Regions from separate parts of the Arthrobacter agilis genome, predicted to be linked through region 1. Evidence: predicted binding sites of a transcription regulator. Region 1 holds the regulator's gene; each other region holds the start of a gene.

The links. The regulator HspR, encoded in region 1, represses chaperone genes until heat shock. The targets are predictions, from matches to a motif close to AAGTTGAGTCNNNNNGACTCAACTT.
Region 2: the regulator HspR is predicted to act here: its motif matches at 874-898, upstream of QFZ50_RS06165 (Hsp20/alpha crystallin family protein).
Region 3: the regulator HspR is predicted to act here: its motif matches at 1,152-1,176, upstream of QFZ50_RS15910 (Hsp20/alpha crystallin family protein).

What each region holds. Positions count from the first base shown of each region.
Region 1 covers NZ_JAUSXO010000001.1:2,793,268-2,795,521, reverse strand. The annotation lists gene QFZ50_RS12970 (DnaJ C-terminal domain-containing protein) at 156-1,148, shown strand; gene QFZ50_RS12965 (heat shock protein transcriptional repressor HspR) at 1,212-1,628, shown strand; gene QFZ50_RS12960 (hypothetical protein) at 1,840-2,254, shown strand, end outside.
Region 2 covers NZ_JAUSXO010000001.1:1,374,428-1,376,681, reverse strand. The annotation lists gene QFZ50_RS06170 (GAF and ANTAR domain-containing protein) at 1-554, opposite strand, end outside; gene QFZ50_RS06165 (Hsp20/alpha crystallin family protein) at 950-1,420, shown strand; gene QFZ50_RS06160 (hypothetical protein) at 1,643-1,768, opposite strand; gene QFZ50_RS06155 (hypothetical protein) at 1,838-2,236, opposite strand.
Region 3 covers NZ_JAUSXO010000001.1:3,373,967-3,376,220, reverse strand. The annotation lists gene QFZ50_RS15925 (ABC transporter permease subunit) at 1-407, shown strand, start outside; gene QFZ50_RS15920 (DUF2630 family protein) at 501-752, opposite strand; tRNA gene QFZ50_RS15915 (tRNA-Val) at 936-1,009, shown strand; gene QFZ50_RS15910 (Hsp20/alpha crystallin family protein) at 1,228-1,686, shown strand; gene QFZ50_RS15905 (SDR family oxidoreductase) at 1,779-2,254, shown strand, end outside.

The DNA of each region.
Region 1 (2,254 bases):
CTCGCTACGGAATATTGAAGGCCCTACAGAAGACGGCCCCACCCGTCTGTCCGTGACTGACCCGGGTGTCGATAGGACACCCGGCACACGGCGGGGATTCGGCCGGTCGTCCCGGCCCCTATATCTTTAGCAACATCTACGGAAGGAGACGCCAATTGGCTAGTCAGGATTGGGTCGACAAGGATTTCTACAAGATCCTGGGTGTCTCCAAGGACGCGTCCGCCACAGATATCAAGAAGTCGTACCGGAAGCTGGCGCGCAAGTACCACCCCGACCAGAACCAGGGTGACGCCGCATCCGAGAAGACGTTCAAGGACGTGTCGGAGGCCTACTCGGTGCTGTCCGACGACGAACAGCGCCAGCAGTACGACGCCATCCGTGCGATGGGCGGGGGAGCGCGGTTCTCCGCCGGCGGTGCCGGTGGTGGTGCCGGTGGTGGCGCGGGCTTCGAGGACATCTTCGGGAACCTGTTCGGTCAGGGGACGGGCACGCGCCAGCGCACCGGCTTCTCCAACAGCAACCTGCCCCCCGAGTTCGCCGACCTGTTCGGCGGCGGCGGTGCCGGTGGCGGCTTCCCCGGTGGCTTCCAGTCCACGCGTCCGCAGAAGGGCGCCGACCGCACCGCCACCACCTCCATCTCCTTCGCCGGATCCATCAACGGGACCACCATCGGCCTGCGCGAACCCTCGGGAGAGCAGATCGACGTGCGGATCCCCGCGGGCATCCGGGACGGGCAGAAGGTCCGTGTGAAGGGCAAGGGGCAGCCGGGACAGGCCGGTCCGGGAGACCTGATGGTCACCGTCTCCGTCAAGGAGCACCCGCTGTTCAAGCGCGACGGCGACAACATCCGGGTGCACGTACCGGTCAGCTTCCCCGAGGCCGCGCTCGGGGCCCAGATCGAGGTCCCCACGCTCTCGGGCGAGCTCGTGAAGATGAGGGTTCCCGCCGGCACACCGTCGGGCCGGACCCTGCGGCTCAAGGGCCGGGGTGTGAAGACCTCCAAGGGCACGGGGGATCTGCTCGTGACCGTCGACGTCACGGTCCCGCAGAACCTGTCCCGTGACGCCGAGGCCGCCGTGGAGTCCTTCCGGGAGGCCACGAAGGACGCCGACCCGCGCGCCGGCCTCGCCGCGAAGGCGCGCCTGTAACAGTAGATCCGAGCGACCGCCGGCAGCCCCGGCGACGGAAGGAGGCAGACCGTGGACTACACGATGCCCATCTATGTCATCTCCGTGGCCGCCGAACTCGCCGACATGCACCCGCAGACCCTGCGCCAGTACGACCGGCTCGGTCTCGTGACGCCGAGCCGGGCGCCGGGCCGGGCGAGGCGCTACTCGCAGAAGGACGTCGGGACGCTGCGCGAGATCCAGCGGCTCTCCCAGGAGGGCGTATCCCTCGAGGGGATCCGCCGCATCCTCCAGCTCGAGAACCAGGTGGCGGCCCTCCAGGCGCGCGTCACCGAGCTGTCCTCCGAGCTGTCCTCCCGCAGGGCCCACGCGGAGTCGAGCCGCGTGTTCGCCGCCGGGCTCGCGGGCGACGTCGTCACCCTGTCCCGCGGTCAGCGCCCGCGACCGCGCAGCCAGGCGCTCGTGGTGTGGCGCCCCGATACCGCGCGCACCGCGCACTAGCCGCTCCCGCTCGTGGCGCCCGCCGTCGTTCCCGGTTTCCGCGGCCCGTGTGCCGCGCAGACGGCGAGTCGCGCCCGGACACACAGGGTCGAGGCTGAAAGCCGTGACCGACGACGACCCCGCCCGGGGTGCCCTCGCCGCCGATCCCGGGTGGAATATGTCAGGACGCCCGGGCAAACTGGAGAGATGGAATTCCTCCCGGAGTCACGCCATGTTTGAGCTCTTCGTCGAAGCCCTCGCGATCGGGGCCGGTGTGCTCGCCGTCCTCGGTACCGGTACGGGCGTGGCCGGGTGGCTCGTGGTGCGCAAGGTCAGGCGGTCGCACATCATCGAACGCACCCGGGACCGCGGCATGCTGGCTGCGCGCGCCTACGCGCCGGACCGGCTGACGCGGGAGCCCGCGCGGCTCATCGGTGACCTCAGGCGCTCCTCCCGCGCCACCCATCTCGCCCTCGCGGAGGCCACGGCGCAGCGGCGTCCCGTCGGGGACCTGCCGCGCGCCGCCGCCGAGATCGACCAGGCGGCGGCCTCGCTCGAGAACCTGCTGAGGGCCGCCGACCGCGAGCCCAACCGGGCGCTGAAACAGGAGTGGACCACCGATCTCGCAGCACAGGCCCGGGCGCTCG
Region 2 (2,254 bases), 1.4 Mb from region 1:
CTGTTGAGGGCGTGACTCACCTCGGCGTTGATGCGCTGGGGTGTGTCGCTGGCCTGGATGTGCCCGAGCAGGGCTGCGGCGGCGGTAGCAAGATGGGCGAGTACCTGAGTATCAGCGGGCGTGAATGCGTTCGGTGAGCGTGCGTAGACTTTCAGTGCCCCGATGGATTCCTTGCCTCGGATCAGGGGGGAGGTCGCGCAGGAGCGAATACCGGCTTCGGCGGCCGCGGCATTCCAAAACTTCCATCTTTCATCTGTGGTCGTGTCATCGATGATCTGCGCCTGTCCTGTGGCCCAGGCGGTCAGGCATGGCCCTTCCCCCAGCTTGTACTGGAGCTGGTCGGCGGCCAACACGTAGGAGTCGGTAGATCCGACGCTGGTTCGCTCCCCGCCTGCAACCAGGGAGACTCCCGCACCCTCAGCATGGTCGATGACGCTCCGGGCGGCCTCGGCTAGTTCGTTTACGGCGTGCTGGGCGGTTTGTTCTGTGAGCAGGAAGCCCTTCGTGCGTCCGATGATCACACCGAGCTCGGTAATGGGAGGTACGGGATCCACGGGTGCCTCCAGCCACTCGGTGCTTTTTCGCAGGTCAAAAGGTAGGACGACATATTAAGATCCCCAAGGATGCCACTGAAACCCTCCTTGGTGATTGCGTCCTCCACGATAATAGTGTGGCCCGATTGACCAAAACGTCTCGCTTACGACCAAAAACAGTTCGTGGACGCTTTTCCGCCCGACCTGCGTTCAGCACGTGGGGCCCTGTTCGCCGCTCGAAACGGGAGCAAGGCAGACGACGAGCGGCACCTGAAGATCAGGCTCGTTATGCCGACACCACGGTCTGGCACTCGCAGGGGTCGAGTGCTAACATTTTTCGTAGTTGAGCGAAGGACGCTCAACCTTCAGTACTCCACCTACCGGTGGCATATGCGAAGGAGTTGTTTCCAGTGGCCATGAAGTTCGATCCATTCCGCGAGCTGGACCGCGTTGCCGGCGCCCTCCTCGAGAGCCGCCCCGGACTGCGCCTCATGCCGATGGACCTCTACCGCGAGAAGGACCACTACATCCTCTCGGCGGATCTTCCGGGCATCGATCCCGGATCGGTCGACATCGACGTGGACGGCCAGCTCCTCACCATCCGCGCGGAGCGCACGCTGCGCAGTGCCGAGGGCGTCAAGTGGCTGACCCGTGAGCGCGAGAGCGGCTCGTTCCTCCGCCAGCTCAACCTGGGCCAGGGCGTCGACACCGAGGGCATCTCCGCCCGGTACGAGAACGGCGTCCTGAGCGTGATGATCCCCGTCAGTGAGCGCGCCAAGCCGCGCAAGATCGAGATTGTCAGCGGAGAGTCTTCTTCTCCGGTTGAGTCGACGGCCATCGAGGCGTCCCAGTCCGACGACGGACGTCAGGAAGGCGCCGAAGCGTAAGATCACCCCTCTCCCAACTGCCAGTACCTCCCCTCGCGTGCACCGGGGGGTGCTGGCAGTTCAAGCAGTATGGCCTTTTGCCCGTACCCGCAGAGCTGTGCGGGCAGCGGTCTGCCCGGGTAGCGGAATCCTTCACTCCTCGCGGCCGTTCGTTCCGCTCAGCCCGCCAGGTCATTCCCCTGGGCATCGTTCTGTATTGCCTGGACAGTAAGACGATCTCCTCTAGCCGGTGCCGGTGTTTCCGGTTGCCCTGGCGGTGAGGGCGGCGAGGGCCGCGGCTGCGAAGTGGGGCGGCTTCGGCTGGGGATTGTGCAGGCGCGGGGGGATGAGGACTGATTTGCTCGTCACCTCAAGGTCTGTTCCGGCTGCTGTCACACCGGTGCTGGCGCTTCTGCGGGCGGTGCCCAGGACCACTTCCTATCTCGGAAAGTATTCGGCCGGTGGCAGCGTGAAGGTCACTGACCGGTCATGGGAGTTGAAGCACAGCAGGAAGCTCGCGCCGGTAATGGGTCGTCCGCGCCAGTCTTTGCCGGTGGAGATCCCGTTGTAGAAGACCCCCAGGGCGTGGGCCAATGACTGGTCCCAGTCGGCGGGAACCACCGGTGTACCGGTGGGGTTCAGCCAGACCCTTCCTGCGGGCGGGATGGTACGAGCCTGCCCAGGCACCAACACCTCGACCCGCCGATCCTTGCACCCATCCACTCCCGGAGGATTGACGGTCTCACTCAGCTGGAACCCACCATAATTCAGGCTGATCTCAGCAACGGCGACCCCGGCGCTTTCGCCGGTAGCGAAGGTTGCACTCTCTAGCTGCACCCGATCTAGGTGCTAGCT
Region 3 (2,254 bases), 580 kb from region 1:
TGTGCGCGGTGCTGCTGGCGGCCATCCTCGCGCTCGACGGACCCTCCGAACTCGGGATCCCGGCAGGCCATGCCGTCGCCGGGACGCTCGCGCTGTACCTGCTGACGCTGCTGAGCGGTCTCGCGGCGATCACCGCCGGCGCCCTGACCGGATCCCGGACGGCGTCGATCGCGGCGGGCGCGGCCGTAGCCGTCCTCGGCTACGCCTTCAACGCGCTCGGCAACCAGGCGGAGGCGGCGCGGTGGGTGAAGGACCTCTCACCCTACGACTGGGCCTTCACCCCGGCACCGCTCGCGAACGGGTTCGGGAACGGTGCGGGGGGCGCGATGGCGCTCATCCTCGGCCTGTGCGGCGTCCTGGTGGTGGCCGCCGTCGTCGGGCTGTCCCGCCGCGACATCGGCCGGTAAGCACTGCCCGGTAAGACGGCCGGTAGCACCGCCCGGTGGCGCCGCCCGGTAAGACGGCCGGTAAGACGGCCTGGTAGTCCTCCCGGGAGGACGCTACTGGCGGTACCCCTCCACCTGGCTGATGGGGCGGGCATCGGCCTCGCCCGGGTCCTCACCGGCGTCGGCCTTCGCCCGGCGCTGGCGGAGCAGGTCCCAGCACTGGTCGAGGTGCTCCTCCACCTGCTTCAGGCGTGCGGCGTGGTCCTGGTGCGCCTCGCCTGCGCCGGCGTCCTGCGGCTGCTCACGGAGCTCGTGTTCCTCCTGGACGAGTGCCTGGATGCGCTGGAGGAGGTCCTGGTTGTCCATCGTGCGGTCCCTTCGTCATCGCCGTCCCGGCGTGGGCCGGATGATCAGCAGGCTTTTCTTCAGGCTACTGAGGCCGCAGGCGGTTGGCCAGCACGAGCACCGGCAGATCCGTGCGGACCGGGAGGAGCGGCCAGGGGAATTTGGCGCGGCGCCCGGATGCCCTAAGCTGTTGGAGAACCAATTGCCTGTGTAGCTCAGTCTGGTAGAGCATCCGCTTCACACGCGGAAGGCCCGGGGATCGAGGCCCCGCGCAGGCACGAGGATCAGCCGGAGACGGCATCACAGAAGGCCCGTACCGATTCGTCGGTACGGGCCTTCTGCGTTGTGCGGTCCGATGTTCGTCGTGGGCGAACACCTCGAGGGTTAGCACTCGCAGGGGTCGAGTGCTAACATTTTTCGTAGTTGAGCGAAGGACGCTCAATCTTCAGTACTCCACCTACCGGTGGCATATGCGAAGGAGTTGTTTCCAGTGGCCATGAAGTTCGATCCATTCCGCGAGCTGGACCGCGTTGCCGGCGCCCTCCTCGAGAGCCGCCCCGGACTGCGCCTCATGCCGATGGACCTCTACCGCGAGAAGGACCACTACATCCTCTCGGCGGATCTTCCGGGCATCGATCCCGGATCGGTCGACATCGACGTGGACGGCCAGCTCCTCACCATCCGCGCGGAGCGCACGCTGCGCAGTGCCGAGGGCGTCAAGTGGCTGACCCGTGAGCGCGAGAGCGGCTCGTTCCTCCGCCAGCTCAACCTGGGCCAGGGCATCGACACCGAGGGCATCTCCGCCCGGTACGAGAACGGCGTGCTCAACGTGATGATCCCCGTCAGCGAACGCGCCAAGCCGCGCAAGATCGAGGTCATCAGCGGCGAGTCCTCGACGCCGATCCAGTCCGGCGCCGTGCAGGGCTCGGGCACCCAGGGCGCCGTCGAGTCCTGATCCCCTACCAGTACCCCCGGGCTTCCCGCCCGGGGGTACTCCGTCCCGGGGACCCCTTGCGGGGGTGCGCGCGGGCCACGAAGGATGGGGTCATGGACTTCACACCCAGCAGAGCAATCGTCACAGGCTCCGATTCCGGCATCGGCCGGGCCACGGCCATCGCCCTCGCAGCGGCGGGCTGTGATGTCGGCGTCACCTGGCACTCGGACCAGGAAGGCGCCGAGGAGACCGCGCGCCTCGTCCGGGAGAAGGGCGTGCGGGCCGCCGTCGCACAGCTCGACACCACGGACGCTCCCGCATGCGGCGACGTCGTCGACCAGCTCGCCGGGGAACTCGGCGGCCTCGACGTGTTCGTCAACAACGCGGGCGTCAACGGCGGCACCATGTTCATGGAGACCGACTGGGACACCTGGCGCGGCACCATGGGCGCCAATCTCGACGGCGCCTTCGTCTGCCTCCAGCGGGCCGCCCGCCACATGATCGACGGCGGCAAGGGCGGGCGCATCATCGCCGTCACCAGCGTCCACCAGGAGCAGCCCCGCGTGGGCTCGGCGGCCTACGACGCCTC